One region of the Streptomyces odontotermitis genome, then DNA from elsewhere that is predicted to be linked to it. Evidence: predicted binding sites of a transcription regulator. Region 1 holds the regulator's gene; each other region holds the start of a gene.
What was found. The regulator HspR, encoded in region 1, represses chaperone genes until heat shock. The targets are predictions, from matches to a motif close to TTGAGNNNNNNNNNCTCAA.

Region 1 (12,638 bases):
CTGCTCGTAGTCATCGGCGTCGTACGGGTAGGTGAACAGCGCGTCCGTGCGCCCGTCGCCGTCGAAGTCGCCGGTGACACCGCTCTGCGCTGCCCCGTGATCGCCGCTGACGCGGCCTGTCCGGGCGGGCCTGCCGTCTTCGAAGGGACCGAACTGGATCGTCCTGCCGCCGGTGAGGTCGGCGTTGCCGTCGCCGTCGAAGTCGCCCGCCGCCGTCGGCCGGAAGGCGTCCGGAACCGAGAGGCGGCGCGGCTGCGAGACGCCGCGCGGCCCGCCGTACAGGGCAAGGGTCTCGACCTTCTCGCCCTGCTGCCGCGGGGCGACGAGGTCGGGGAAGCCGTCGCCGTCGAGGTCGGCGCGGAGCGGAGAGCCGTACCCGGAGTCGGGGCCGCCGCCCGGCAAGGTGGTATGCCACCCGGGGTGGAGCCCGCCCTTCGAGCCGTAGACGACGACGAGCGAAGTGCCGTGCTCGCGGGAGGCGAGGGGGCCCGCGAAGTCGTCGTAGCCGTCGCCGTTGAGGTCCTTCAGGTGGACGGGGTGCCCGGATTTCGCGGGCTTTCCGGCGGCCGGGCGGGCCCCGGAGGGCGCGGGCGCGGCGGCGCCGTCCGGCTCCCCGCCGGTGAAGAGCCCGCACCCGGACAGGAGCACGGCGCAGCACAGCGCGGCACCGGGCGCATGCCACTTCACTAAGACTTCTCCATGGCGGTGAACTCGGCTGTGGAGAAGGTGAGTTGGGCCTTGCGCGACACCAGCGTCCCCGGCTCCGCCCCCGGATGGACGCCCACCGTGTCCCCGCCGGAGGCCAGCGACGTCTGGAGCACCAGGTCGGCCTTCTTGTCCCCGTCGAAGTCCGCGACCTTCAGGACGCGCGTGGTGCCCTGGGCAGAACGGGAACCGGCGCTGGGGCCGACGAGTGCGGTGGCGTTCTCCACCAGCCCCGACGCGCGGGCCCGCAGCACCCGGACGTCCCCGGCGCCGCCCCCGCTTCCGCTGCCCGCCCCGCTCAGCACGAGCTCGCTCAGCCCGTCGCCGTCGAAGTCCCCGGCGTCCACGGAGACGTCGCGCGCCTCCAGCGTGCCGCGCACCGTGCCCGGCACGTCGTACCGGAGCGCGACGCCGCGCGGCCCGGCGACGGCGGCGTCCGTGCCCTTGCCCTTCCCGAAGCGTCCGAAGGCCACGTCGGTTCCCGACGGGAGCAGCACCCCGGTCCGGTTGGGCCCCTTCGGCCCGCCGCGGACGACGCTGAGGGTGCCGCCCGCCTTCCGGACCACGATGTCGTCGTAGCCGTCCCGGTCCACGTCCGTCGCGGGCAGCGGCAGGATGTCGTTGCCCGGCGAGAGCAGCGGCTTCCCGGCGGCGCGCGGGGCGCCCTTGCGCGTGAACGGCCCGCGCAGGAAGCTCAGCCGGGCCCCGCTGGCGTGCACCACGAGGTCGCTCGCGCCGTCCCCGTCGAAGTCCCCGCAGGCGGGCTGGTCGGCCCAGTCGTTGCCGAACCGGGCCTGCGCCGGGACCTGGAGCTTGACGGCCTTGCCGGCGAGCCCGCGCGGCGACCCGAAGAGGATCTGCAGCGGCACGGGCGGCTGCCCCTGCCCGTCGTACGGCGGGTCGGTGGAGACGACGAGGTCGGTGAACCCGTCCTTGTTCAGATCGCAGGACGCCTCCGACTCGAAGGCGGCGGGCAGCTGGCCCTTGGTGCGGGCCCCGTTGGCGTGCGCGGTCAGCAACTGCCGCGCCCCGGGCGTCAGTCCGTCAGGACCGCCGTACAGCACTCCGATCCCGGCGTCGTCGCCCCCGTCGGGGTGCGCCAGGTCGTCGAGTACGAGGTCACGGGCGCCGTCGCCGTTGAAGTCGTCGTCGACGCGGCTGCCCTTGCCCTGCGGGACGGGCCGGAGCGCGGCACCCTTGCCGGCGAGGCTGACGGGCTTGTGGCTGCCGCTGCCGGAGCCGCCGCCGCTGTCACTGCCGTTGCCGCCGCAGGCGGTGGCGAGGGTGAGCAGGGCCGCACAGCCGACCGCCACAGAGACGAGCCGCGCCCGCTCCCTGTACCCGCCCCGCACCGGCCCCAGGCCCAGGCCCAGGCCCAAGCCCAGGCCCCGGCCCACGGGTCTGTCCCCGCTCACGCCACTGTCACGTATGCCCGCACTCCGCATTGCCGCTCCACCCCGACCACACCAGACGTCACAACGTCCACATGATGCGCCTGCACCCTGCACACGAGTAAGCCCGGGGGGATGCCGCTTTGGTCACGCAGGGGTCACAGGCACCGACGTACCGGCGTACTGGCGTACCGACGTGCCTGCCCGCCGACATGACGAACGGCCGGTGCCGTCCCTTCCGGGGCGGCACCGGCCGTTCGGCCGTACGGTTCGCGCTACTTGACGGGCTCCGGCTCCGGCGCGTCCGCCGACTCCTCCTCGCCCGCCGGGTCGACCGGCGTCTTCACGGAGTCGAGCAGGAGCTGCGCCACGTCCACGACCTGGATGGACTCCTTCGCCTTGCCGTCGTTCTTCTTGCCGTTGACCGAGTCGGTCAGCATGACGAGGCAGAACGGGCAGGCGGTGGAGACGATGTCGGGGTTGAGGGAAAGGGCCTCGTCCACACGCTCGTTGTTGATGCGCTTGCCGATCCGCTCCTCCATCCACATCCGCGCACCACCGGCGCCACAGCAGAAGCCGCGCTCCTTGTGCCGGTGCATCTCTTCGTTCCTGAGCCCCGGGACCTTGCCGATGATCTCGCGCGGGGGCGTGTAGATCTTGTTGTGGCGGCCCAGGTAGCACGGGTCGTGGTAGGTGATGATGCCCTCGACCGGGGTCACCGGGATCAACTTGCCCTCGTCCACCAGGTGCTGGAGCAGCTGGGTGTGGTGGATGACCTCGTAGTCGCCGCCGAGCTGCGGGTACTCGTTGCCGAGGGTGTTGAGGCAGTGCGGGCAGGTCGCGACGATCTTCTTCGCGGACCGGGGCTTACGGGATTCCTCCGTCGCCTTGCCGTCGTCGTCGAGCTCCTCGCCGAACGCCATGTTGAGCGCCATGACGTTCTCCTGGCCGAGCTGCTGGAACAGCGGCTCGTTGCCGAGGCGGCGGGCCGAGTCACCGGTGCACTTCTCGTCGCCGCCCATGATCGCGAACTTGACGCCCGCGATGTGCAGCAGCTCCGCGAATGCCTTGGTGGTCTTCTTGGCGCGGTCCTCCAGGGCGCCCGCGCAGCCGACCCAGTAGAGGTACTCGACCTCCGTCAGATCCTCGATGTCCTTGCCGACGACCGGGACCTCGAAGTCGACCTCCTTGAGCCACTCCAGGCGCTGCTTCTTCGCCAGGCCCCAGGGGTTGCCCTTCTTCTCCAGGTTCTTGAGCATCGTGCCCGCCTCGGACGGGAAGGCGCTCTCGATCATCACCTGGTAGCGGCGCATGTCGACGATGTGGTCGATGTGCTCGATGTCGACGGGGCACTGCTCCACGCACGCACCACAGGTGGTGCAGGACCAGAGCACGTCCGGGTCGATGACGCCGTTCTCCTCGTGCGTCCCGATCAGCGGCCGCTCGGCCTCCGCCAGGGCGGCGGCGGGAACGTCCTTGAGCTGCTCCTCGCTCGCCTTCTCCTCGCCCTCCATGGACTTGCCGCCACCGGCGAGCAGGTACGGGGCCTTGGCGTGCGCGTGGTCGCGCAGCGACATGATGAGCAGCTTCGGGGAGAGCGGCTTGCCCGTGTTCCAGGCGGGGCACTGCGACTGGCAGCGGCCGCACTCGGTGCAGGTGGAGAAGTCGAGGATGCCCTTCCAGGAGAACTGCTCGACCTGGGAGACACCGAAGACGGCGTCCTCGGCCGGGTCCTCCCAGTCGATGGGCTCCCCGCCGGAGGTCATCGGCTGCAGCGCGCCGAGCGCCACGTCGCCGTCCGCCTCGCGCTTGAACCAGATGTTGGGGAAGGCGAGGAAGCGGTGCCAGGCCACGCCCATGTCGGTCTTCAGGGCGACCGTGATCATCCAGATGAAGGAGGTCGCGATCTTCAGGCCCGCGAAGAAGTACGTGAGGTTCTGGAGGGTGGACAGGTCCATCCCGTCCAGCCAGGAGACGACCGGGTACGAGATGAAGAACGACGCCTCGTAGCCGTCCACGTGGTGCTGGGCGCCCTCGAGGGCGTGCAGCATGAAGATGCAGACGCCGACGATGAGGATGACGGCCTCGACGAAGTACGCCTGGCCGATGTTGGAGCCCGCGAAGCGCGACTTGCGGCCCGGTCGGCCGGGGCGGCTCAGCTGCCGGATGACGATGAGCGTCGCGATGCCGATGATCGTCAGCGTGCCGATGAGCTCGACGAAGATGTTGTACGGCGCCCAGTCACCGATGAGCGGCAGCATCCAGTCGGCCTTGAAGAGCTGCCCGACGGCGTTGACGATCGTCAGGAGCAGCGAGAAGAACCCCACCGCCACGAACCAGTGCGCGACGCCGACGATGCCCCAGCGGTTCATCCGCGTATGGCCGAGGAACTCCTTGACCACCGTGATGGTGCGCTGCTTGGGGTCGTCGGTACGGGTGCCGGCGGGGACGGGCTGGCCGAGCCGTACGAAGTTCCAGATCTGGAGGATGGCACGGCCGAACAGCGCGACGCCGACCGCGATTAGGACGAGCGACACGATGATCGCGGCGAGTTGCATTGAGGGCTCCTCGGGCCTGCGAGGCGGACTTCGTAGCTGACTGACTGGCTCAGCCGGCCACGCGATTACTAAGCGGTAACTTATGGAGTCCGTCTGAGACTACCCATTTACGGGGTTGCACTGTAGCCAGGGCGGCGGTGATCTGTGTCGCTCAGGCTTGCCTCACCGGGCAAACCGGATCGCCGGGCGCCGCTGCACGCGTACAGGCCGATGCCGGCCGGCGTGCGGTCGGTGGGGCGGCGGTCACGTGGGTCATGCGCGCATGAGACGGGGTGGTGCCGGGCGGCGGGCCCCGGCGCGCGGATGCGTTGTGCCCGTCGCGCGAAGAATGCGCCGACTTCTCGGCTGAATGGCTGGCGACCCGGCCGACGGTGCTTGTGCGCGCCGGGGCTGACGATCAACGAATGTATTTTTTGCCAGGGTTTGGCCCATTTGGCGTGGATGAAGGAGAAGGCGCGTGGCGAACATCGACGCGGTGGTGACCGGGGCGGGCGGCTTCATCGGAGGGCACCTCACCCGTGCCCTGCTCGCCGAGGGGAAGAGCGTCCGCGCCGTCGACCGCAAGCCGGTCGAGGAGTGGTACCAGGTCCACGCCGACGCGGTGAACACCGTCCGCGACCTCTCCCTGCGGGACGCCTGCGTGCAGGTCCTCGACGGCGGCGCCGGCGAGGTCTACCACCTCGCCGCCGACACGGGCGGCATGGGCTTCATCGAGTCCCACAAGGCCGCCTGCATGCTGTCCGTCCTCTCCAGCACCCACATGCTGCTCGCCGCCCGCGACAGCGGCGTCGGCCGCTACTTCTACTCCTCCTCCGCCTGCGTCTACGCCGCCGACAAGCAGACCGACGCCGACGTCACCGCGCTGCGCGAACAGGACGCCTACCCGGCGATGGCCGAGGACGGCTACGGCTGGGAGAAGCTCTTCAGCGAGCGCATGGCCCGCCACTTCCGCGAGGACTACGGACTCGCCGCCCGCGCCGCCCGCTACCACAACGTCTACGGCCCGTACGGGACCTGGACCGGCGGCCGCGAGAAGGCACCGGCCGCCGCCTGCCGCAAGGTCGCCGCCGCCGTCCTGTCCGGCGCGCGCGAGGTGGAGATCTGGGGCGACGGCGAGCAGACCCGCTCCTTCACCTACATCGACGACTGCGTCGAAGGCACCCTGCGCCTGGCCCGCAGCGAGGTGACCGAGCCCCTCAACGTCGGCTCCGGCCAACTGGTCTCCATCAACCAGCTGTACGCCGTCGTCGAGCAGATCGCCGGAGTCGAGCTGAGCCACCGTCACATCCCGGGCCCGCTCGGGGTGCGCTGCCGCAACAGCGACAACACCCGGATCTACAAGGAGCTCGGCTGGCAGCCCGGGATCTCCCTCCTGGAGGGCCTGGAGCCCACCTACCGCTGGGTGTACGACCAGGTGAAGGCCCAGCTCGACGGCCGCCCCCACCAGGTCTGACGGCGACCGCCATGGTGATCCCCCGCGTCGATGTGCTCGGCACCGCCGTCAGCGCCGTCGGGCCCCGCGTCGCCCTCGACGAGATCACCCGCTGGGTGCAGTCGGACGGCGCCGTCCGCAGCTACGTCTGCGTCACCGGCGTCCACGGCGTCATGGAATCCGTCCGCGACCCCGAACTCCGCGCCGTCCACAACGCCTCCGGGCTCACCGTCCCCGACGGGATGCCCATGGTGTGGGCCGGGCACCGGGCCGGGGCGTGGTGGATGGACCGGGTCTACGGGCCCGACCTGATGCTGGCCACGCTGCGCCGGGCCGCCGAGCGAGGCTGGACCTCGTACCTGTACGGCGGCGGACCCGGCGTGCCCGAGCTCCTCGCCTCCCGGCTCACCTGCCGATTCCGTGGTCTGAGGATCGTGGGCACTCACTCCCCGCCCTTCCGCCCGCTCACCGGGGCCGAGGACGAGGAGGCGGTCGCGCGCATCAACGCCAGCGGCGCGGACCTGGTCTGGGTGGGCCTGGCCACGCCGAAGCAGGAGCGCTGGATGGCCTCCCACCGGCCCCGCCTGAACGCGTCCGCGCTGCTCGGAGTCGGCGCCGCCTTCGGCTTCCACACGGGCCGCGTGCCGCAGGCGCCCGAGTGGATGCGCGGCCGCGGCCTGGAGCGGGCGTACCGCCTGTCGAAGGAGCCGCGCCGCCGGTGGCGCCGCTATCTGCGCAACAACCCGGAGTACCTGGCGCGCATCGCGGTGCGCCCGCCGAGGATCCTGCCGGTTCCGCAGAACGGTGAACTCCGTTGAGGATCACACTCGTTCACCGCTTCTACGCCTCCGGTTCTACGCCTCCGGTTCTACGCCTCCGGGGCGCCCAGCGGTGAGAACGGGGCGGTGCGTGACCAGGCGGCGACGCGGATGGCGACGCGAACGGGCCGTGGGGGTACGCGGGGCGGCTCAGTGCCGAGAAGGGGGTGCTTGAGCTGCTGCGGCAGTGACCGCGGGGCGAACCGCTGGTCTACCCCGACAAAGCGGGAAAAAGGCTTGCGGCGCCTCGCCCGTGTCGCGTTCCTGCCTGTAAGGGCGGGATAAAAGTTGAGTGGCCTCGACTCAGGTCTGTTGACGATGTCCGATGGGTCATGCATCCTTGAGTCAGTTCCACTCAAGAAGGTATCTGGAGGAATCGAAATGGCACGTGCGGTCGGCATCGACCTGGGCACGACTAACTCCGTCGTCAGCGTTCTGGAGGGCGGTGAGCCCACCGTCATCACGAACGCAGAGGGCGCCAGGACCACGCCGTCCGTCGTCGCCTTCGCCAAGAACGGTGAGGTGCTCGTCGGCGAGGTCGCGAAGCGTCAGGCGGTCACCAACGTCGACAGGACCATCCGGTCGGTCAAGCGCCACATGGGCACCGACTGGAAGGTGGACATCGACGACAAGGGCTTCAACCCCCAGCAGATCAGTGCCTTCATCCTGCAGAAGCTGAAGCGCGACGCCGAGTCGTACCTGGGCGAGAAGGTGGCCGACGCGGTCATCACCGTCCCGGCGTACTTCAACGACTCCGAGCGCCAGGCGACGAAGGAGGCCGGCGAGATCGCGGGCCTGAACGTCCTGCGTATTGTCAACGAGCCGACGGCGGCCGCCCTGGCCTACGGCCTCGACAAGGACGACCAGACCATTCTCGTCTTCGACCTCGGTGGCGGCACCTTCGACGTCTCGCTGCTCGAGATCGGCGACGGCGTCGTCGAGGTGAAGGCCACGAACGGCGACAACCACCTCGGTGGTGACGACTGGGACCAGCGCGTCGTCGACTACCTGGTCAAGCAGTTCAACAACGGCCACGGCGTGGACCTGGGCAAGGACAAGATGGCGCTCCAGCGCCTCCGTGAGGCCGCCGAGAAGGCCAAGATCGAGCTGTCCTCCTCCACCGAGACCACGATCAACCTGCCCTACATCACGGCCTCCGCCGAGGGCCCGCTGCACCTGGACGAGAAGCTCACGCGCGCCCAGTTCCAGCAGCTCACGTCCGACCTCCTGGAGCGCTGCAAGACGCCGTTCCACAACGTCATCAAGGACGCCGGCATCCAGCTGAGCGAGATCGACCACGTCGTTCTCGTCGGTGGCTCCACCCGCATGCCCGCCGTCGCCGACCTGGTCAAGGAGCTGACCGGCGGCAAGGAGGCCAACAAGGGTGTGAACCCGGACGAGGTCGTCGCCATCGGCGCCTCGCTCCAGGCCGGTGTCCTCAAGGGTGAGGTCAAGGACGTCCTGCTCCTCGACGTGACCCCGCTGTCCCTCGGTATCGAGACCAAGGGCGGCATCATGACCAAGCTGATCGAGCGCAACACGACGATCCCGACGAAGCGTTCGGAGATCTTCACGACGGCCGAGGACAACCAGCCGTCGGTGCAGATCCAGGTCTACCAGGGCGAGCGCGAGATCGCGGCGTACAACAAGAAGCTCGGGATGTTCGAGCTCACGGGCCTGCCGCCCGCGCCCCGCGGCGTCCCGCAGATCGAGGTCTCCTTCGACATCGACGCCAACGGCATCATGCACGTGACCGCGAAGGACCTGGGCACGGGCAAGGAGCAGAAGATGACCGTCACCGGTGGCTCCTCGCTGCCGAAGGACGAGGTCGACCGCATGCGCCAGGAGGCCGAGCAGTACGCGGACGAGGACCACCGCCGCCGCGAGGCCGCCGAGTCCCGCAACCAGGGCGAGCAGCTCGTCTACCAGACGGAGAAGTTCCTCAAGGACAACGAGGACAAGGTCCCCGGCGAGGTCAAGACCGAGGTCGAGGAAGCCGTCACCGAGCTGAAGGAGAAGCTCAAGGGCGAGGACACGGCCGAGATCCGCACCGCCACGGAGAAGGTCGCCGCCGTCTCGCAGAAGCTGGGCCAGGCCATGTACGCCGACGCCCAGGGCGCGCAGGCCGCGGGTGGCGCCGAGGGTGCCGCTCCGGGTGGCGAGGCCCCGAACATGTCGAAGGACGACGACGTCGTGGACGCCGAGATCGTCGACGACGAGAAGCCCGGTGACGCGAAGGGCGGCGCCGCCTGATGACTGAGGAGACCCCGGGCCTCGGCGACGCCGAGAACCCCGACGTCCCCTCCGGCGCCACCCCTGATGACGCGGCGCCGAAGGCCGCCGAGCCCTCCACCGAGGAGGGCCCGGCGGCCCCGGCCGGGGACGCAAGCCAGTCGGTCGGCCTGACCGCCCAGCTGGACCAGGTCCGTACCGCGCTCAACGAGCGCACCGCGGACCTCCAGCGGCTGCAGGCCGAGTACCAGAACTACCGCCGCCGGGTGGAGCGGGACCGGGTGACGGTGAAGGAGATCGCCGCGGCGAACCTCCTCACCGAGCTCCTCCCGACCCTCGACGACATCGGCCGCGCCCGTGAACACGGCGAGCTGGTGGGCGGCTTCAAGTCGGTGGCGGAATCCATGGAGACCGTCGTCGCGAAGCTCGGCCTCCAGCAGTTCGGCAAGGAGGGCGAGCCCTTCGACCCGACGATCCACGAAGCCCTGATGCACAGCTACGCACCGGACGTCACCGAGACGACCTGCGTGGCGATCCTGCAGCCCGGCTACCGGATCGGCGAGCGCACCATCCGTCCCGCGCGCGTGGCGGTGGCCGAGCCGCAGCCCGGCGCGCAGACGGTCAAGGAGTCGGAAGGGACCGCCGACGCCTCGGCCGCCGAGGCGGACGAGAAGAAGGAGACCGGTGGCCCGGACGAGGGCTGACGGCATTGAGATGAGTGAGGAGGGACGTCGAGGCCGATGAGCACCAAGGACTTCATCGAGAAGGACTACTACAAGGTCCTCGGCGTCCCCAAGGACGCCACCGAAGCCGAGATCAAGAAGGCGTACCGGAAGCTCGCGCGCGAGAACCATCCGGACGCCAACAAGGGAAACGCGAAGGCGGAGGAGCGCTTCAAGGAGATCTCCGAGGCGAATGACGTCCTCGGCGACCCCAAGAAGCGCAAGGAGTACGACGAGGCGCGTGCTCTCTTCGGCAACGGCGGCTTCAGGCCGGGCCCCGGCGGCGCCGGCGGCGGCACGTTCAACTTCGACCTGGGCGACCTCTTCGGAGGCGGCGCCCAGGGCGGTGGGGCGGGCGGCGCCGGCGGCTTCGGCGGCGGGCTCGGTGACGTCTTCGGGGGCCTGTTCAACCGGGGCGGCGGTGGCGCGGGGACGCGCACGCAGCCGCGCCGCGGCCAGGACATCGAGTCCGAGGTCACGCTCAGCTTCACGGAGGCGGTGGACGGCGCGACGGTCCCGTTGCGCATGTCGTCCCAGGCCCCCTGCAAGGCGTGCTCGGGCACGGGCGACAAGAACGGCTCACCGCGCGTGTGTCCCACGTGCGTGGGCACCGGCCAGGTATCGCGAGGCGGCGGCGGAGGCTTCTCGCTCACCGACCCCTGCGTGGACTGCAAGGGCCGCGGGCTGATCGCCCAGGACCCCTGCGACACCTGCAAGGGCTCGGGCCGCGCGAAGTCCTCGCGCACGATGCAGGTCCGCATCCCGGCGGGCGTCTCGGACGGTCAGCGCATCCGCCTCCGCGGCAAGGGCGCTCCCGGTGAACGGGGCGGCCCGGCGGGCGACTTGTACGTCGTTGTCCACGTCGACGCCCACCCGGTCTTCGGCCGCAAGGGCGACAACCTCACGGTGACGGTGCCGGTGACGTTCGCGGAGGCCACGCTCGGCGGCGAGGTCAAGGTGCCGACCCTCGGCGGTCCGCCCGTGACCCTCAAGCTGCCGCCGGGGACGCCCAACGGCCGTACGATGCGGGCCCGCGGCAAGGGCGCGGTCCGCAAGGACGGCACCCGCGGCGACCTCCTGGTGACGGTGGAAGTCACGGTTCCCACTTCCCTCACCGACTCGGCGAAGGAAGCACTGGAGTCGTACCGGAAGGCGACTGCGGGCGAGGATCCGCGGGCAGAACTGTTCCAGGCCGCGAAGGGAGCGTGACGGAAAGTGGACAGGGACGGCCGCCGACGCAACCCCTACCAACTGACCGACGAAACCCCGGTGTACGTCATCTCGGTGGCGGCACAGCTGAGCGGACTGCATCCGCAGACCCTCCGCCAGTACGACCGCCTGGGCCTGGTCTCCCCCGACCGCACCGCGGGCCGGGGCCGCCGCTACTCGGCCCGCGACATCGAACTGCTCCGCCAGGTGCAGCAGTTGTCGCAGGAAGAGGGCATCAACCTGGCCGGCATCAAGCGCATCATCGAGCTGGAGAACCAGGTCGCCGCGCTCCAGTCCCGCGTCGCGGAGCTCTCCGCGGCCGTGGAGGGAGCCGCCGCCGCCATGCAGCAACGTGAGGCGGCGGTACACGCCTCGTACCGCCGCGACCTGGTGCCGTACCAGGATGTGCAGCAGACGAGTGCGCTGGTGGTGTGGCGCCCGAAGAGACCGGGCGACTAACACTTCTCCGCGTGCGAAGTGCTTGTACAAAGGGGCCGGGAGGCGGGAACCTCCCGGCCCCTTCGCGCGTTGCGGAGGGCGACCTGATCACGTGATCGTTGTGGGGGAAGTGAGCAACACATGGCCATGGTGGGCCTGTTCTGGATCGCCGAGGGCGATGTGTACGTGGGCGCGAAGCCGTCGGGCCTGGCCCCCGGCGTCCGCCTGACACCGGAGGGCGTGGTGGCCCTCGGCCACAACCAGTCGGGCCTGTGGCTCTGGGAGGACGTGCACGCCCTGACGGTGGCGGACATCCCCGTGAAGTCCCTGAAGCGCCAGGTGGGCGCGGTGGTGGACCTGGCCCTCACGGTCGGCCTCGGCGGCGCGGACGAGGCCCCGGCGATGACGGTGTGCGTGGAGTCCCCGGACGGCGAGGAACACGAACTGACGGCGTACGTCGCCGCGGCCACGGGCTACTCCCAGACCGAGGTCGACCTCTCCCGCACACTCCTGTCCCGCCTGACGGAGGGCGCCGCGACGATGTCCACGACGCTGGCGTCCATGTCGGAGTGGGGCCGCGCGTGGGAGGGCGGGTCGCCTCGGGGGGCTGAGCGGGTGGGGTTGTTGCGGGGGTGGGTGGGTTAGTGGGCTGACTGTCCCTGCCCACGAGGGGCAGGGTGGGCGTGCCCCGGCTTCCTCCCGGCGCAGCAGGTGGAGGTCGACGGCCGGGGCACGCCCGGGGAAAGTCGGCCCTGCGGTCGGAGTTGTGCCGCAGGACCTTCCGCACGGCGGGACGGACCTCGGCAGAGGCCCCCCGTGTCTCGTGTCCCGCCGGGATCCACGATGCAGGGCCCTGCGGGTGCGGCACCAGCGTCATCTTGTTGCTGTGCAGGGTGCGGGGGTGGGGACAGGGAGGGACTAATGGGGTCAGGAGGCCCAAAGAGGCTAGAAAAAATGGCGGGGCTAGCGGGGCTAGCGGGCGAAGCCTGAGCCGAGGGCGTTGGACTGGCTGAGCAGGTAGCCGAGTTGGGCGCGGCTGGTGCTGCCGAGAGTGGTGGCGAGTTTGGCGATGTGGACGCGGGCTGTGCGGACGTTCATGCTGAGGCGGGTGGCGATCTGACCGTCGGTGAGAC
Region 2 (12,638 bases), on a different contig from region 1:
GCCGCCGCTCGCAGGATGTGGAGTACTGAGATGCGCGTCATGGCTCAAGTCGCGATGGTGATGAACCTCGACAAGTGCATCGGCTGTCACACCTGTTCGGTCACGTGCAAGCAGGCGTGGACCAACCGGGACGGCATGGAGTACGTCTGGTTCAACAACGTCGAGACCCGCCCCGGACAGGGCTATCCGCGCCGCTACGAGGACCAGGACAAGTGGAAGGGCGGCTGGGAGCTCAACAAGAAGGGCGCCCTGAAGCTCAAGCAGGGCGGCCGCATCAAGTCGCTCCTGGAGATCTTCTCGAACCCGAAGCTGCCCGAGGTCAAGGACTACTACGAGCCCTGGACGTACGAGTACAAGAACCTCACCGACGCCCCGCTGGGCGACGACTACCCGGTGGCCAAGCCGCGCTCGCTGATCTCCGGCAAGCCCATGAAGATCGAGTGGTCGTCGAACTGGGACGACAACCTGGGCGGCGCCCCGGAGCACGGCGACCTCGACCCGATGGTGGCCAAGACCCGTGAACAGGCCGCCGAGAAGGTCAAGTTCGCCTTCGAGCAGACCTTCATGTTCTATCTGCCGCGGATCTGCGAGCACTGTCTGAACCCGGCGTGCGTCGCCTCCTGCCCCTCGGGCGCGATGTACAAGCGCGCGGAGGACGGCATCGTCCTGGTCGACCAGGACCACTGCCGCGGCTGGCGCAAGTGCGTCACCGGCTGCCCGTACAAGAAGGTCTACTTCAACCACAGGACCGGCAAGGCCGAGAAGTGCACCATGTGCTACCCGCGCGTCGAGGTGGGTCTGCCCACGGTCTGCTCGGAGACGTGCGTGGGCCGCCTCCGCTACCTCGGGGTGATCCTGTACGACGCCGACAAGGTCACCGAGGCCGCCTCCGAGCCGGACGAACACAAGCTGTACGACGCGCAGTTGGGGGTGTTCCTCGACCCGGACGACCCGGAGGTGCGGCGCGCGGCCGAGAAGGCGGGCATCCCGCACGACTGGGTCGAGGCGGCCCGCCGCTCCCCCGTGCACGCCCTCATCAGCAAGCACAAGGTGGCGCTCCCGCTGCACCCGGAGTACCGCACGATGCCGATGGTCTGGTACATCCCGCCGCTCTCCCCGGTCGTGGACGCGCTGACCGAGACCGGCCACGACGGCGAGGACGCGGACAACCTCTTCGGGGCGATCGACACCCTGCGCATCCCCCTCGAATACCTCGCGTCGCTCTTCACGGCCGGGGACGTCGGCCCGGTCCGCTCCTCCCTGGAGAAGCTCGCCGCGATGCGCTCGCACATGCGGGCCATCAACCTCGGGGACCGGCCGGACAGTTCCATCGCGGAGTCGGTGGGCATGTCGGCCGCGCAGATCGAGGAGATGTACCACCTGCTCGCCATCGCCAAGTACGAGGACCGCTACGTCATCCCGACGGCCGCGATGGGCGACGCGAAGGCGCTGGAGGAGTCGGCCCTGCCGGACTCGTGCAGCCTCGACTACGAGGACGGCCCCGGCATGGGCGGCGACGGGCCGTTCGGCCAGGACTCGGGCCGCAAGCAGCTGCCCCTCGTCACGATCGAGAACTTCCACGCGCTGCGCGAGCGGCAGACCGCCGACAAGGAGCCCGAAGTGGAGGAGCGCCCGTGAGCAGGTCGAGCAAGCAGAGCCGGTCGCGCAGGGCGAGCAGGTCCTCGGCGCGCGAGGCGTCCCCGGCGACGCCGCACGCCGTCCTGTACCAGGCCGCGGCGATCTGCCTGGTCTACCCCGACGCGGAGTTCCACGAGCGGCTGCCCCTGCTGCGGGCGGCGGCCCCGCAGCTCGCGGACTTCCTCTCCTACGCGGAGTCCACTCCCCCGCAGGAGCTCGCCGAGGACTACGTGCGGGTCTTCGACTTCAAGAACCGGCACAGCCTGTACCTGAGCTGGTGGCGGGACGGCGACACGCGGCGGCGCGGGATGTCCCTGGTCCGCTTCAAGCAGATCTACCGGGAGCACGGCCTGGAGTTCACCGGCGAGGAGCTGCCGGACTTCCTCCCCGCCGTCCTGGAGTTCTCCGCGCAGGCGGGCCCACTGCTCCTGGAGGAGCACCGCAGCGGCCTGGAACTCCTGCGCCTGGCCCTCACCGACCACGGCACGCCCTACGCGTCGGTCCTCGCGGCGGTCTGCACGACGCTGCCGGGGCCCTCGCCCAAGGACCGCGCCGAGGCGCAGGCCCTGGCCCGCTCCGGGCCGCCGACCGAGGAGGTCGGCCTCGAACCGTTCGGCGCCACCCGGCTGCTGCCCGTACTGACCGGAGACCGATCATGAACACGCTGCTGTGGGGCGCCCTCCCGTACGTCGCCTTCGTGCTGCTCGTCACGGGCCTCATCTGGCGCTACCGCTACGACAAGTTCGGCTGGACGACGCGCTCCTCGCAGGTCTACGAGTCGAAGCTCCTCAACATCGCGTCACCGATGTTCCACTACGGCATCCTCTTCGTGCTGGTGGGCCATCTCATGGGCCTGTTCATCCCCGAGTCGTGGACGGACAAGGTCGGCATGACGGAACTCGCCTACCACCGGCTCTCCTTGTGGGGCGGCACGGCGGCGGGCGCGCTCGCGGTGCTCGGCATCCTCATGCTCATCTACCGGCGCCGCACCAACGCGCCCGTGTTCCGCGCGACCACCGCCAACGACAAGGTGATGTACGTCTTCCTGCTCGCGGCGATCATCATGGGCATGTGGGCGAAGCTCACCAACTCGGGCCTGGACGAGGGCTACAACTACCGCGACTCGATCGCCCCGTGGGCGCGCAGCCTGTTCACGCTGCAGCCGAAGGTGGACGCCATGGTGGGCGTCCCGCTCACGTTCCAGATCCACGCGGTCATCGGCATGGCCCTGTTCGCCCTGCTCCCCTTCACCCGCCTCGTGCACATGTTCAGCGCCCCGGTCCAGTACCTGTTCCGGCCGTACGTGGTGTACCGCAGCCGCGACCCCCGGCAGATGGGGCCGCGGCCGCCGCGGCGGGGGTGGGAGCGGACGGGGTCCTGAGTCAGCTCTTCCCCGCTCCCCCGCCCTTGGTGCCGTCCCCCTTGTCCTCGTCGACGATCTCCGCGTCCACGACGTCCTCCTGGGCCGGGGCGTCCTGCGGAGGCTGCTCCGCGGACTGCGCGGACTGCGCGTTCGCGTACATCGCCTGGCCCATCTTCTGGCTGACCGACGCGAGCTTCTCCGCCGCCGTGCGCATCGCGTTCGTGTCCGTGCCGTCCTTCAGGAGAGCCTTCAACTCCGCTGCCGCCGCCTCCACTTCGGTCTTCGTGTCGGCGGGTACACGCTCCTCGTTCTCGCGCAGGAACCGCTCCGTCTGGTAGACGAGCTGCTCCGCCTGGTTGCGCGTCTCGGCGGCCTCGCGGCGCTTGCGGTCCTCCTCCGCGTGCTCCTCGGCCTCCCTGACCATGCGGTCGATGTCCTGCTTGGGGAGCGCGGAGCCGCCCGTGACCGTCATGCGCTGCTCGCGGCCCGTGGCCTCGTCCTTCGCCGAGACGTGCATGATGCCGTTGGCGTCGATGTCGAAGGTCACCTCGATCTTCGGGACGCCGCGCGGGGCGGGCGGCAGGCCCGTGAGGTCGAAGACGCCGAGCTTCTTGTTGTACGCGGCGATGTCGCGCTCGCCCTGGAAGACCTGGATGCCGACCGAGGGCTGGTTGTCCTCCGCCGTGGAGAAGGTCTCCGAACGGCGGGTGGGGATCGTGGTGTTGCGCTCGATCAGCTTCGTCATGATGCCGCCCTTGGTCTCGATGCCGAGGGACAGCGGGGTCACGTCGAGCAGCAGGACGTCCTTGACGTCACCGCGGATCACGCCCGCCTGGAGCGTCGCGCCGACCGCGACGACCTCGTCCGGGTTGACGCCCTTGTGCGGGTCCTTGCCGGTGAGTTCGCGCACCAGCTCCGTGACGGCGGGCATCCGCGTCGAGCCGCCCACCAGGATCACGTGGTCGACGGCGGACAGCTGCACGCCCGCGTCCTGGACCGCCTGGTGGAAGGGCTCCTTGCAGCGGTCGAGCAGATCGGCGGTGAGCGCCTCGAACTGGGCCCGGGTGAGCTTCTCCGCCAGGTGCAGCGGGCCCTCCGCGGAGGCCGTGATGTAGGGGAGGTTGATGTCCGTCTCGCTGGACGAGGACAGCTCGATCTTCGCCTTCTCGGCGCCCTCGCGCAGCCGTTGGAGGGCCATCTTGTCCTTGGCGAGGTCGATCCCGTACGCATTCTTGAACTGCTGCACGAGGTGCTCGACGATCCGCTGGTCCCAGTCGTCGCCACCGAGCTTGGTGTCGCCGTTGGTGGCCTTCACCTCGATGACGCCCTCGCCCATCTCCAGGAGCGAGACGTCGAAGGTGCCGCCGCCCAGGTCGAAGACGAGGACGAGCTGTTCGTCGGCCTTGTCGAGGCCGTACGCGAGGGCCGCCGCCGTCGGTTCGTTGATGATCCGCAGCACCTTCAGGCCGGCGATCTCCCCGGCCTCCTTGGTGGCCTGCCGCTGGGTGTCGTCGAAGTAGGCGGGGACGGTGACGACCGCGTCGGTGACGTCCTCGCCCAGGTAGGACTCGGCGTCGCGCTTCAGCTTCTGCAGCACGCGCGCGGCCAGCTCCTGCGCGGTGTAGCGGGTGCCGTCGACGTCACCGCTCTCGGGGAAGCGCCAACTGGCCTCGCCCATATGGCGTTTGACGGACCGTGCGGTGCGCTCCACGTTGGTGACCGCCTGCCGCTTGGCGACCTCGCCGACCAGCACATCGCCGTTCTTGGCGAAGGCGATGACCGACGGCGTGGTGCGTGCGCCCTCCGCGTTGGCGATGACGGTGGGCTCGCCGCCCTCCAGGACCGCCACCACCGAGTTCGTCGTCCCGAGATCGATCCCGACCGCACGAGCCATGTCCCGTCCCCTCTCCCGGTTGTCCACGCCCCCGCTGTCCAGGTCTCCAGCACAAAACTTGAGTGGGCTCCTGTCAAGACCGCACAGCACGACTGCCGCGCCCCCTCGAAGGGAGCGCGGCAGTCGGTGAGGTGCGGCGGTCCGGCGTCAGGCGAGCTTCGCCGACAGCGTGATGGTCGTCCCCGAAAGGGCCTGGCTGACCGGGCAGTTGGCCTTGGCGCCCTCGGCGGCCTCGACGAACGCGGCCTCCTCGACGCCCGGCACGGTGCCCTCGACGGTGAGGTGGATGCCGGTGATGCCGGTGCCCGGCTGGAAGGTGACGTCCGCCGACGTGACCAGCTTCGTGGGCGGGGTGCCCGCCTGGGTCAGGCCGTGCGAGAGGGCCATCGAGAAGCAGCTGGAGTGCGCGGCGGCGATGAGCTCCTCGGGGCTGGTCTTGCCGTTTGCCTGCTCGGCGCGGGACGGCCAGGACACCGGCTGCTGGCCGATGCCGGAGGAGTCGAAGGTCACGGTGCCGGAGCCCTCGGTGAGGCTGCCTTCCCAGACCGTGTGCGCGGAGCGCGTGGTAGCCACGATGCGGATCCCTTCGGTGGTGTGCGGTGAGCAACGTTCCGTAAGCACCCATCCGACCACACCTCGCGGCGGGGCGCGTGCAGGACCGGCCACGCCCCGCTCACTGCACCTCACCTCACCTCACCTCACCCGGAACACCGGCCCTCGCGCCGTGAACGGCAGCCGCGCGCCCTCCGGCACCAAATACGCGTGCTCGCGCCGCACCCGCAGCACGTCGCACGCGCCGTCGGTGATGACGAGGACCGGGGCGCCCGGCGGGAAGTCGTCGGCGCGCTGGAGCAGGTCGATGCCGGGCTGCAGCACGGTGCCGCCCCGGCCGCGCACCCGCACCCGGCCCGCGATCTCGGTCACCGGCACATAGCCGGCGTCGAACGGCGCGGCGTCGCAGAACACGACGCGCGCCGCCGGTACGTCCCGTGCGGCGGCGTACGAGGCGATGGCGCCGAGCGCCTTGCCGAGCAGGGTGCGGCCCATCGAGCCTGAGGTGTCCAGGACGACCCCGAAGGTGCAGCGGGCGACCTCCTCGGGCGGGAAGTGGCGCCCCGCGCGCGGGATGGCGGGGCTCGCGGCCTGGCGGCGTGAGGGGCGGGCGTACGTCCGCAGCGGCTCGGGCCTCGGCACGAACTCGTCGAACCAGCGGGCAAGTCGGGCATCCCATGGCACCGGCGGGTGGGCGAGCGCCCGGATCTCCTCGACGAGTCCGCCGGGGAGCAGGCCGCGCTCCTGCTGGTGGTGCAGGTCGAAGCCCTGCACGAGGCCGCGCCGGTAGAACTCGTCGAGATCCACGTAGTCCCCCACGGGCCGCCCGAGCGGCTCACCCAGAACGTCCCCGCGCCCCTTCCCCCGCAGCGTCGCGAGACGCCGCTGCCGCCGCTGGTCGGTGACGATCCGGTCGTAGACCTCCTCGGCCGAGAGCCCCGCCAACTCCGGGTCGTACAGCAGCCCTTCGGGCATCTCGCCGACACCCATCTCCCGCAGCCACCCGTTGATCACGTAGTCGGCGGCGACGTTGAACAGGTACGGGTCGCGGGCGCCCTGCCGGTCCCCGTGCCGCAGCGCGGCGTGCAGCATCTCGTGGGCGAGGATGAAGCGCCACTCCTCGTCCGCGTACCGCCGCAGCGGGTTGATGTAGATCTCGCCCGCCTCGGCGTTCACCGCGGCGACGGAGATGTCGTGGGCGCGGGCGAGTTCGGCGTCGGCGACGACCGTCATCCCGGCCGCGATGCCGCCGAGAAGGGGGTAGGAGGACACGAACCAGTTCAGCGCCCGCTCCCAGGGCCGCGTCGGCACCCGCTCGCCCTTGAGCTCCTCGCGGCGCCCGCCCGCGACGTCCATCGCGGCGGAGACGGTGCGGGTCAGCGCGTGCGCGAAGACCGACTGCCAGTCCTTGACGGGGCCGTACCAGGCGGGCCACGGCTCCAGGACCTGGTCGGGCGTGGGGCCGCCGGCGCCGCAGTGCTCGTACTCGGGCGGGATGCCGTCGCGCCGCCAGCGGGCGGCGAGCTGCTCCTCGTCCCCGCCGGGGAAGACGGCGGGCAGGTGGTCGGGCGCCCGCCCCACGGGAAAGGTCTGCTGGAAGCGGTGGACGACGACGCAGCGCGCGGCCAGCTCGTACCGGTCGGGCTGGGTCCTTGCTCCCTTGGCGGCGGGGACGTGGCCGAAGCCGAGGTGCAGCAGGCAGTGCGCCAACGCCCAGGCCCACTCGGCGGGTTCGGCCCGCCGGGTCGGGTGCACGTGCACGCACCCGTCCGAGTCGACGAGGGCGTACCCGTGCGCGGGTGCCACCCCGCAGCCGCTGCGGCAGAAGTCGGCGTCCAACGAATCGAGGGCGGGATTGCGCCGCACGAGCTCAAGTCCCTTGAGATACGCCTCGGTTGCCGGATCGAGCCGCCCTTCCCCCTTCCCGCCGTCTCCCTTCCCCCCGTCTCCTTTCCCGCCCTTCCGCCGTACGCGGCTCATCGGCGGGCCTCGACGAGGCGGGGCATGTCACGGGCGGCCTCGACCAGGAACCACGCGGGCAGCAGCGGATTGCCGTCCACGTCGTCGGCGATGACGGTCTGGGCGACCTCGACGGATATCTCGGCGAGCTGCACGAGCAGCGACTTGGCGCGATAGGCGGTCTGCCGCACGGCAGGGGACGCGTGCTCCTTGGCGGCGGGCAGCTCCTTGGCGAGCCGCCCCCTGAACGACTCGGCGAGGTAGTAGAGCAGATCCCGGTCCTCCAGCCGGTGCGGCCAGCGCGCCTCGCCCTTGAGGACGGCGTCGAGCCCGAACTGGCTGCGCACGATCTTCACGTACCCGCAGAAGGCGACCGCGTGCGTCGGCGTCAGCAGTCCGTGGGCGATGACCTTCAGGGTGTCCTCGTCGAGGGTCGGCCCGAAGGAGTGCAGCGCGTCGGAGAGCATGTGCCAGGAGCGGGGCGTGGAGAACGGCTCCTCCGTCTTGGGCGGCTTGGACCACAGGTGGTCGGGCCGGTCGGTGAGATGGTCCGTGACCCACGGGTGGATCCCCGCGCCCGCCGCCCAGCCGAGCCAGTCCGTCGCCGAGGCCGAAAGGTGCACGTGGGCAAGGCGGTTGACGAGGGCGGAGGCGATGGGCCGGGCGAGGGCGTTGTCGGTCGCACGGTTTCCGGCGCCGATCACGATCGACCCCTCGGGCAGCTCGTAGTTCCCGATCCGCCGGTCGAGGATGAGCGAGTAGAACGCCTTCTGCACGTCCGGCGTCGCCGCGTTCAGCTCGTCCAGGAAGAGGCAGTACGGCTCGTCGCGGGCGATCGACTCGGGCGGGCAGAACACGGAGCGCCCGTCGCGGATCTGCGGCACCCCGATGAGGTCCTCGGGCGCGAGCTGCGTCCCGAGCAGACTGACGCACTCGAGCCCGAGCGACTCCGCGAACTTCCGCACCAGCGAGGACTTTCCGATGCCGGGCGCGCCCCAGAGGAAGACGGGACGCACGGTGGCGAGCCCGAGCAGCAGCTCGGGAATTCTGGCGGGCGTGACACTGACGGCTGCCTGCACGCGCAGACTCCTTCATGGTGGGTGAGGGGGCGCGCAGGGGCGCGATGTCCGATACGGACAGTGTGTGCCGCGTGTGACCCGAGGCGCAGCCCATTTTTCGGGGTGACTTCCGGGACGACCTGCCATCCTGGACGCCGCGCTGCTCGATGCGGCCAGCAACCAGGCTTCGACGCGGGGGAATTGGGGATGCCGGGGAACAACCAGGCCAGCGGCAGCGGCAGCGGCAGCATCGGCCGGTACCGGCTGCGCCGGCGGCTCGGCAGCGGCGGCATGGGCAGCGTCTGGCTCGCGGACGACGAGGCACTCGGCCGCCAGGCCGCGCTCAAGGCGATCGAGGTGCCGCACGGCCTGAGCGAGCAGGAGCGGGCCGAGCGGATCGCGCGAGCCCGCGTCGAGGCCGAGCACGCCGCGCGCCTGAGCCACCATCCGCACGTGGCCAGCGTGCTGGACGTGATCGAGCACGACGGGCTGCCGTGGATCGTCATGGAGTACGTCACCGGGGCGGCCGACCTGGAGTCGGTGGTCCGGGAGAGCGGGCCGCTGCCGGACGCGGAGGTCGCGGGGATCGGCGCCGCCGTGCTCAAGGCCCTGACGGCCGGGCACCGCCTGGACATCCTGCACCGGGATGTGAAACCGGCCAACATCCTTCTCGCGCCGGACGAGTCGGGTCGCCCGCGCGGCAGGATCACCCTCACCGACTACGGGATCTCGCTGCGCCCCAGCTCCGGTCTGCCGCGCATCACGCAGGGCATCATCGGCACGCCCGGGTTCCTCGCCCCGGAGCGGGTCCGCGGCGCGGAGCCATCGGCGACGTCCGACCTGTTCTCGCTCGGGGTCACGCTCTACTACGCCGCGACCGGCCGTCATCCGTACCACGCGGACGACCCGGCGGCCCTGTTCGCCGCTCCCCTGCTCCAGGACCCGGAGCCGCCAGGGACGGCCGTCCCCGCGCTCGGCACGGTCATCATGGGCCTGCTCGACAAGGACCCGGTCCGGCGGCTCTCGGCGGAGCGGGCTGAGCCGGTCCTCTCGGCGGTGGCGGCGGGCCGCTCCCCGGACGCGGCGGACCTCCTGCGGCCGGACCGGACGATCCGGCTCGCCCCGCTCGCGCCCCCGACCCCGACGCTGCGCGACGCGGGAGCCGCCCGGGACCGCGCGGCCCTCGCTCCTGTCGGCACCTCCCGACGCCGCCTGATGCGGCGCCCGTTGACGGTCGCCCTGGCTTCCGCGCTCAGCGCGGGCGTCATCACGGCCGCGGCGATCCTCCTGCCCGGCATCGGCGGCGACGGAAGCGGCGGGGACGGCCGGGACGGCGGCACCGGGAGCTCCGGGGACAAGGGCTCCGGCAGTTCCGCCGACGGCCCGGAGCGCGCGGTCGCGATCGGCTCCGCCGCGGACTCCACCGGCCCCGCCAAGGAAGTGCCCGGCGCGCGCAAGGGCGGCACAGTGCAGGTGCTGCAGCGCCAGCCCCTCACACAGTTCGACCCGGGCCAGTCCTTCCTGGTCGACGAGCAGACGACGCAGACCCTGCTCAGCCGCACGCTCACCACGTACAAGACGGAGGGCGAGTCCGGCCGCCTCACCCTGGTCGGCGACCTCGCCACCGACACGGGCACGTCCTCGGACGGCGGCCGGACATGGACGTACACCCTCAAGAAGGGCCTCACGTTCGAGGACGGCTCGGCGATCACGTCGAAGGACGTCCGGCACGGCATCGAGCGCCGCTACGCCGCTTTCATCGCCGACGGCCCGGCCCATCTGCAGCAGTGGCTCTCCGGCGACCAATTCCGCGAGGCGCTGCCGGACGGCCCCTACCGGGGCGACCACCTTCCCGACACTGTCCTGGAGACCCCTGACGACCGCACCGTCGTCTTCCACTTCGACCGCCCGCGCGGTGAACTCCCCTTCGTGCTCGCCCTGCCGACCTCCGCACCGGTACCCCCGGAGAAGGACACCAAGAAGGCGTACGGCAGGGCTCCCGTGGCCTCGGGCCCCTACCGGGTCCGGGGGCTGCGGCCGGGCCGGAGCCTCGACCTCGTACGGAACAAGGAGTGGGACCCGCGCACGGACGCCGTGCGCCACCAGTACGTGGACGGGTTCCGGGTGCGCTACGGCGTGGACCCGGCGGAGTCCACCCGGAGGCTGCTCGCCGACGGCGCCGACCGCACGAGCATGACCTGGTCCAACAGCGTCCCGGCGGAGCTGGCCGCCAAGGTCCTCAAGAACAAGGCGGCGATGGGCCGTTCGCTGAACCGGACGCAGCCGGGCCTCTTCGCCGCCACCATCAACACGGACCGGATCAGGGACAAGCGGGTCCGCGAAGCCCTCGCCCGAGCTTTCCCCTCCGGCCGCTATCTGCGGGCGGTCGGCGGCACGACCCAGGGCGAGGTCACCGGCTCGCTGTTCAGCCCGCCCGTGCAGGGCTACCAGAACTCCGATCCGTTCCGGAAGAAGGCCGATCCGGAAGGCGAACCGGAGCGGGCCCGGGCCCTGTTGAAGGAGGCCGGGGCGCTGGGCCAGAAGATCGTCTATGCCTATAACGACCTGCGCGAGAACCGGGCAGCGGCACCGGCGGTCGAACAGGCCCTGGAGAAGGCCGGGTTCAGGGTGACCCTGCACGAGATCCCGTTCGACAGGTACTACGACACCATCGGGGCGCTGGACAACGAGTTCGACCTCTACGTCACGGGCTGGAACTCGGAGTGGCCCTCGGGGTCCAACACGGTGGAGCCGCTGTTCGCCAGCGCGTCGGTGGCCGACGGCGGCGTGAACTACGCCCACCTGGAGTCCACCGAGGTGGACGACGGGATCGACGCGGCGCACAAGGCGCCGGGGCTGATCGAATCAACGGACGCCTGGGCCAAGTTGGGGCGGCAGATCCTCACCGGACAGATCCCGCAGGTGCCCGTCTACTGCCCCCGCCTCTTCGCGCTCTGGGGCTCGGCCGTGGGCGGGGTCAAGTACCACGCGCCGTTCGGGCACATCGACCCCACCGGCGTCTATCTCAAGTGACCGCCGTACCACCCCGGATGCGCCCTCCACCGGGACACCAGAGGCCCACGATATGCCCGTTGCGCACGCCAGATGTCCGGAATGCCACCTGTCCAAGCACCCGTCGCGGTGACACTTTGAGGCCCCTCTCACCCCAGGGAGAGCCAGGGGTGAGAAGTCCATCGCAGGGGGTTAGGCCATGCGCATGAATTACGCGGACCGGGGTCCGTCTCCGCTTCAACTGGAGAAACCCGGAGCAGCCGGTGACCGCGACTCGACGTTCGGCTGGTGGGGGGCTTTCAGCATCCAGAAGTTCGTCAACCAGGCGACTCTCTACCACACGCACGAGGACGCCACCGGCTGGCTGGCGTACCTCCAGCAGTTCTACGACCGCAACTTCTGGTTCGCGGACGGCGGCGCGCAGGTGTGGGCGTACGAGGAGACGTACGACAACTGGCAGGACCGCTACGGGATGGACGCGGTGTGCGCCGTGTACCACTCCGGGCACGGCGGCATGGACGGCAACGGCGTCTTCTTCGCGCCACTCGGCGCGGTCTGGGACGGCCGCAGCGACGCGATCTCCAACCGGATGTCGCTGGGCAACGAGAAGGTCAACTACATCTTCTGGTCCACCTGCAACTCGCTGCGCGTCCTCGACGGGCACTCCCCCATCCGTACGTGGGGCGGTCCCAACATCGGCTTCCGGATGATCTTCGGCTTCGAGACGACGAGCATCGACAGCCCGGACTACGGCAAGAAGTTCTGGGAGAAGTGGCGGGCCGGACAGACGTTCTGCGACGCGTGGCTCAACGCGAGCTGGGACATCTACCACGGCCAGGCGCCCTCCGTGGCGGCCGTGGGCGCGACCCAGGCCGAGGCCACCAACCGCCTCAACACCGAGCGGAACTTCTACCGCGACCACGTCTCCGACAACTGGTACGCCTGGCGCTGGTACTACGCCCGCGCCACGCTCACCGACCCGCTGACCCAGCTGCCCGGCGAGCAGCAGGTCATCCAGCTGGCCCCGCGCGACCCGAGCGAGGAGCTCAGCACGCTCGGCCGCATCACCGGGTTCCCCTCGGCGGCCCTCCAGGAGGTGCAGGTCGAGCGGCAGGGCGTGCTCAGCACCTCCTCCGGCGACCGGGTCATCTCCACGGCGCCG
Region 3 (5,262 bases), on a different contig from region 1:
CTCGCCCGCCAGGATCTCCTTGGCGAGCCGGTCACCGATGGACGTCTGGATGAGGCGGCGCAGCGGCCGCGCCCCGTACGCCGGATCGTTGCCCTCGTCGGCGAGCCAGGCCAGCGCCTCGGGCGTGACGTCGAGCGTCAGGCGCCGGTCGGCGAGCCGCTTGGCGAGTCGCCCGATCTGCAGCTCGGCGATGTGGGCGAGCTCGTCCTTGGTGAGCGCGGAGAAGACGACGAGGTCGTCGAGCCGGTTGAGGAACTCCGGCTTGAAGGAGGCCCGCACCACCTCAAGGACCTGCTGCTTCTTCTCCTCCTCCGTGCTGAGCGGCTCGACCAGGAACTGGCTGCCCAGGTTGGAGGTGAGGACGAGGATGGTGTTGCGGAAGTCGACGGTGCGCCCCTGCCCGTCGGTCAGCCGCCCGTCGTCCAACACCTGGAGCAGGATGTCGAAGACCTCCGGGTGCGCCTTCTCCACCTCGTCGAGCAGGACGACGGAGTACGGGCGCCGCCGCACGGCCTCGGTGAGCTGACCGCCCTCCTCGTATCCCACGTATCCGGGCGGAGCCCCGACCAGCCTGGCCACGCTGTGCTTCTCGCTGTACTCGCTCATGTCGATGCGGACCATGGCCCGCTCGTCGTCGAAGAGGAAGTCGGCGAGGGCCTTGGCGAGTTCGGTCTTGCCCACACCCGTCGGGCCGAGGAAGAGGAAGGACCCGGTGGGCCGATCGGGATCGGCGATGCCCGCGCGGGTGCGCCGCACCGCATCGGACACGGCACGCACGGCTTCGGTCTGCCCGATGAGGCGCTTGCCGAGCTCGTCCTCCATGCGCAGCAGCTTCTGCGTCTCGCCCTCCAGGAGGCGCCCGGCGGGAATCCCGGTCCAGGCGGCGACGACATCGGCGATGTCGTCGGGCCCGACCTCTTCCTTGACCATGGTGTCCTTGGCGGCCTCCTGCTGGGCCTCGGCCTCGCTGGCCTCCTCCAACTCCCGCTCCAGCGAAGGGATCTGCCCGTACAGCAGCTTGCTGGCGGTGTCGAAGTCCCCGTCGCGCTGGGCGCGTTCGGCCTGCCCGCGCAGTTCGTCGAGACGTTCCTTGAGCTCACCGACGCGGTTGAGGGACTGCTTCTCCTTCTCCCAGCGGGCGTTGAGCCCGCGCAGCTCCTCCTCCTTGTCGGCGAGGTCGCGGCGGAGCTTGGCGAGACGGTCCCGGCTGGCCGGGTCGGTCTCCTTGGCCAGCGCCATCTCCTCCATCTTCAACCGGTCCACGGAGCGCTGGAGTTCATCGATCTCGACGGGGGACGAGTCGATCTCCATGCGCAGCCGCGAGGCGGCCTCATCCACAAGGTCGATGGCCTTGTCGGGCAGGAACCGGGAGGTGATGTAGCGATCGGAGAGCGCGGCGGCCGCCACCAGCGCGCTGTCGGCGATCTGCACCTTGTGGTGCGCCTCGTACCGCCCCTTGAGCCCGCGCAGGATGGCGATCGAATCCTCGACGGACGGCTCGGCGACGAGCACCTGCTGGAAGCGCCGCTCCAGGGCCGGGTCCTTCTCGATGCGCTCCCGGTACTCGTCCAGGGTGGTGGCGCCCACCATGCGCAGCTCACCACGCGCCAGCATGGGCTTGAGCATGTTGCCGGCGTCCATGGCTGAATCTCCGCCCGCGCCCGCGCCCACGACGGTGTGCAGCTCGTCGATGAAGGTGATGACCTGCCCGTCGCTCTCCTTGATCTCGGAGAGCACGGTCTTCAGCCGCTCCTCGAACTCACCCCGGTACTTGGCCCCGGCCACCATGGCGCCCAGGTCCAGCGAGACCAGCCGCTTGTCGCGCAGCGACTCGGGCACATCCCCCTTGACGATGCGCTGGGCGAGCCCTTCGACGACGGCGGTCTTGCCGACGCCGGGCTCTCCGATGAGGACGGGATTGTTCTTGGTACGCCGGGACAGGACTTGCACAACACGCCGGATCTCCTGATCCCGCCCGATGACAGGATCAAGCTTTCCTTCGCGCGCGGCCGCGGTGAAGTCGGTCCCGAACTTCTCCAGCGCCTTGTACTGCCCCTCCGGGTCGGGTGTCGTCACCCGCCGCCCTCCCCTGCTCTTCTCGAACGCGTCCAGCAGCTTCTTCGCCGACGCCCCGTGCTTGTTCAGGATCTCACCGGCGCTCCCGCCCTCGGCGGCGGTGGCGATGAGCAGGTGCTCGGTGGAGAGGTACTCGTCCCCCAGCTCCTTGGCCCGCTGGTCGGCGTCGGCGACGACGGCCAGCATCTCGCGGCTGGGCTGCGGCGGGGCGACGGTCGACCCGGTCACGCTGGGCAGCGCGCCGAGGGCCCGCTCGGCGTCGGCGCGCACGGCGGCCTGGTCGGCCTCGACGGCGACGAGCAGGTCGGTGATGTTCTCGTTGTCCTGCCCCTCCAGCAGCGCGAGCAGCAGGTGTGCGGGGGTCAGGTCCGCGTGCCCGTCCTTCACCGCGCGACTGGTCGCCGCGTTGATCGCGTCCCGGCTCCTGTTGGTCAGCTCTGCGTCCACGTTGCTCTTCTCCTCCTGAGACCTCTCTACGGCACTACGGCTACGCCCATGGCCATCGCCATGACTTACCTAACGTACACAAAGTTGAGCCTATTCCACTCAAGGAGGTGGCTGAAGGGACCTAGGTCCCGGAGAGCTAGGTTCCCGCTCATGGCCATCGACCCGCGAGACCCGAGTACCCCGTTTCTCAGCTTCTGGCGGGAGCGGCACCTGTGCACCTTGACGACGCCCCGCCCGGACGGCACCCCGCACGTGGTGCCGGTCGGCGTGACGTACGACCCCGAGGCCGGCCTCGCCCGCGTCCTCGCGAACAAGTCCAGCAAGAAGGTCACGAACGTCCTCGCGGCCTCGGGCGTGGACGGCGGCCCGGGTGCGCGGGTGGCGGTCTGCCAGGTGGAGGGGAGGATATGGGCGACGCTGGAGGGGCGGGCCGAGGTGCGGACGGATCCGGCGGAGGTGGCCGAGGGGGAGCGGCGCTACGAGGAGCGGTACGGGAGAGTGCCGTCGCCGAACCCGGACCGGGTGGTGATCGCGATCGTGCTGGACCGGGCGATGGGGCACAGGTCCTTGCAGGCTCCCTGACGCATGCGGGCCGCACACACCACAGCGGCGCCACCGTGTTCAGGTCCACGGTGGCGCCGCTGCTGGGGGAAGCGCCTGCGCGATTTACAACGACGGGGGAATCGCGTCAGGCACTGCGGGGGGTGGCAGTTGTGGGCAGAGCGGACTCGGAGCGCGGCCCGCGCCCGCGCCGCTCACCGACCAGCTCGTGATCGCGCTGGTCGAGGTTGACGAAGACCATCCCGTACCGGATGGCACAGCGCACGGGCTGCGGGGCGCCGCGGGGGCGGCGCAGGCACCGGAAGGCGCGCACTTCGTCGTCCTCGTCGCGAACGAGAACGACGGGCTCGCCGAGGAGGGTGACCATGAGGGAGTCGCCCTGCTCGGGGATGGCGGTGACGAGATCGATGAAGTGCCAGCCGGAGCGGTAGGCGGTGGCCATTTCGCGGCGGAAGGTGCGGTCGTCGGGAGGGGTGCTCATGACGCGGCCCCTGCCGGACCCACGTTCCAGCCAATATCGCCAGGCGTCGCGGAGACGGAGTAGGTACTCGCTGACGCACCATCCGGGGCTGAATCAAGCGTACTCACCGCGCCCACGACCAACCCTACGGAGAAGGCGGCGACAAGCACTGAGCGAAGCATGCTCTTAAACATGGTCGGCTTCGTCCTCACTTGGTAGGTTCCACTCCCCCGGCTCCAACAAGACGATGTCCTAATCGAGCACGTCAAAGCCACACAGTGGATGCATCATGTTCCTGCACGTTCAGGACCCTGGGGGGTGGAGATTTGGACATAACACGGGCGAAAACGACACATCCTCACCCCTCAACCCCACTGTGTGATGAGGGATCAAGGTTGTACGCCATCGCACTGAGCGATGGCCGCCTGGCGCGCGCAGAGGCTGAGACCACTCCTTGCCTCGTGGAATCGGCCCTGCTGCACCCCGACCCGGACGACCCTGGCTGGCTTCGCCCGGTGTCCCCCTCCGCCGCGCTCGCACAGCGTCTCCATCCCATCGAGCGGGAGATCCAGGAACGGCGAAGGCTCACCGTCGAACTGACCGACATCTTCGAGCCATTCATGGCCATCACCGCGCGGGCCGAGCCCACGACTCACGCGATCACCGTCCTGGAAGGTGACGCAAGGATCGAAGAGGCCATAGAGCGCGCCACGGCGGAATGCCGCTACGAAGTACTCACCGTTCAACCCGGGGGCGGCCGCAGCGAGAACACGCTCAACGCGGCATTGAAACGGGGCCAGTCCGTCCTCGACCGCGGCGTCACCATGCGCACCCTGTACCAGCACACCGTGCGGCACAGCCAGGGAACTCTCGCGTACGCGGAGCGCATTGCCCAGGGAAACGTGGAGATCCGGACGCTGGAAGAAGTGATCGACCGGTTGCTCATATTCGACCACGCGATCGCGTTCATTCCTGCCCGCGACGATCGTCAAGTCGCCCTGGAAATACGCCAACCCGGCCTCGTCGCCTATCTCGCGAAGGTCTTCGAACAACTCTGGAGCCGAGCAACTCCGCTCCTCGAAGAAGTGCCCTACGCCCCCACCGCCAATGGCATCACCGGTGTGCAACGCACCATCGCCCGGCTCCTCATCGAAGGTCTCGTGGACGAGGCCATAGCGCGCCGCCTGGGCATGAACGTCCGTACCTGCCGAGCCCACATCGCCAAAATCGCGGCAGCTCTCGGCAGCGGCAGCCGGGCTCAACTCGGCTACCTCATAGCAAAGTCCGGAATCCTGGACAACGACACGAGCTGAGCAACTGCTCGACCGTCGAGATCAAGCCAACCCGCACGTGCCCCCCGCACCCACCACCCGACTACTCGCCGTCAACTGGTTACCCGAGGCATAAACTCCGGCAGCGTCAGCGAAGGAGGATGCGAAACCGTGGCGCCTGAGCCCCACCGGCACGGACCCGACGAGCTGTGCGAGACCGGAACCATCGTCTACTCCCGCGCCCTTCGTGAGAACGGCGTGCCCGGCCAACTCGCCGCTCAGGCTCCCTGCCTGCTCGACCACAACCTCCTGCATCCGGATGACGGCACCCCTCACCTGCTGCGCCCCACCGCCCCCGCGGTCACTCTTCCCCGCCTGTTGCGCTCCATCGAGGAGACCATCGCACAGCGACGCCTGCAGGAAGAGAAGCTGGCCAGGCTCTTCGAA

Region 2: dnaK (molecular chaperone DnaK) is a predicted target of HspR. The motif match lies at 4,954-4,972, and genes of this name have one in related genera.
Region 3: clpB (ATP-dependent chaperone ClpB) is a predicted target of HspR. The motif match lies at 2,608-2,626, and genes of this name have one in related genera.

Annotation. Positions count from the first base shown of each region.
Region 1 covers NZ_JBNJLS010000039.1:7,181-19,818, forward strand. The annotation lists gene ACQB60_RS45335 (FG-GAP repeat domain-containing protein) at 1-687, opposite strand, end outside; gene ACQB60_RS45340 (FG-GAP repeat domain-containing protein) at 687-2,120, opposite strand; gene ACQB60_RS45345 ((Fe-S)-binding protein) at 2,372-4,654, opposite strand; gene ACQB60_RS45350 (NAD-dependent epimerase/dehydratase family protein) at 5,121-6,107, shown strand; gene ACQB60_RS45355 (WecB/TagA/CpsF family glycosyltransferase) at 6,119-6,904, shown strand; gene dnaK (molecular chaperone DnaK) at 7,286-9,157, shown strand; gene grpE (nucleotide exchange factor GrpE) at 9,157-9,840, shown strand; gene dnaJ (molecular chaperone DnaJ) at 9,877-11,067, shown strand; gene ACQB60_RS45375 (heat shock protein transcriptional repressor HspR) at 11,074-11,526, shown strand; gene ACQB60_RS45380 (hypothetical protein) at 11,647-12,150, shown strand; gene ACQB60_RS45385 (helix-turn-helix transcriptional regulator) at 12,478-12,638, opposite strand, start outside.
Region 2 covers NZ_JBNJLS010000002.1:540,992-553,629, forward strand. The annotation lists gene ACQB60_RS08575 (nitrate reductase subunit alpha) at 1-29, shown strand, start outside; gene narH (nitrate reductase subunit beta) at 31-1,638, shown strand; gene narJ (nitrate reductase molybdenum cofactor assembly chaperone) at 1,722-2,297, shown strand; gene narI (respiratory nitrate reductase subunit gamma) at 2,294-3,019, shown strand; gene dnaK (molecular chaperone DnaK) at 3,021-4,895, opposite strand; gene ACQB60_RS08600 (OsmC family peroxiredoxin) at 5,043-5,468, opposite strand; gene ACQB60_RS08605 (vWA domain-containing protein) at 5,589-7,427, opposite strand; gene ACQB60_RS08610 (ATP-binding protein) at 7,424-8,485, opposite strand; gene ACQB60_RS08615 (ABC transporter substrate-binding protein) at 8,672-11,497, shown strand; gene ACQB60_RS08620 (DUF6345 domain-containing protein) at 11,676-12,638, shown strand, end outside.
Region 3 covers NZ_JBNJLS010000035.1:445-5,706, reverse strand. The annotation lists gene clpB (ATP-dependent chaperone ClpB) at 1-2,523, opposite strand, end outside; gene ACQB60_RS44485 (pyridoxamine 5'-phosphate oxidase family protein) at 2,674-3,105, shown strand; gene ACQB60_RS44480 (hypothetical protein) at 3,212-3,565, opposite strand; gene ACQB60_RS44475 (helix-turn-helix transcriptional regulator) at 3,940-4,857, shown strand; partial or broken gene ACQB60_RS44470 (helix-turn-helix transcriptional regulator) at 4,987-5,262, shown strand, end outside.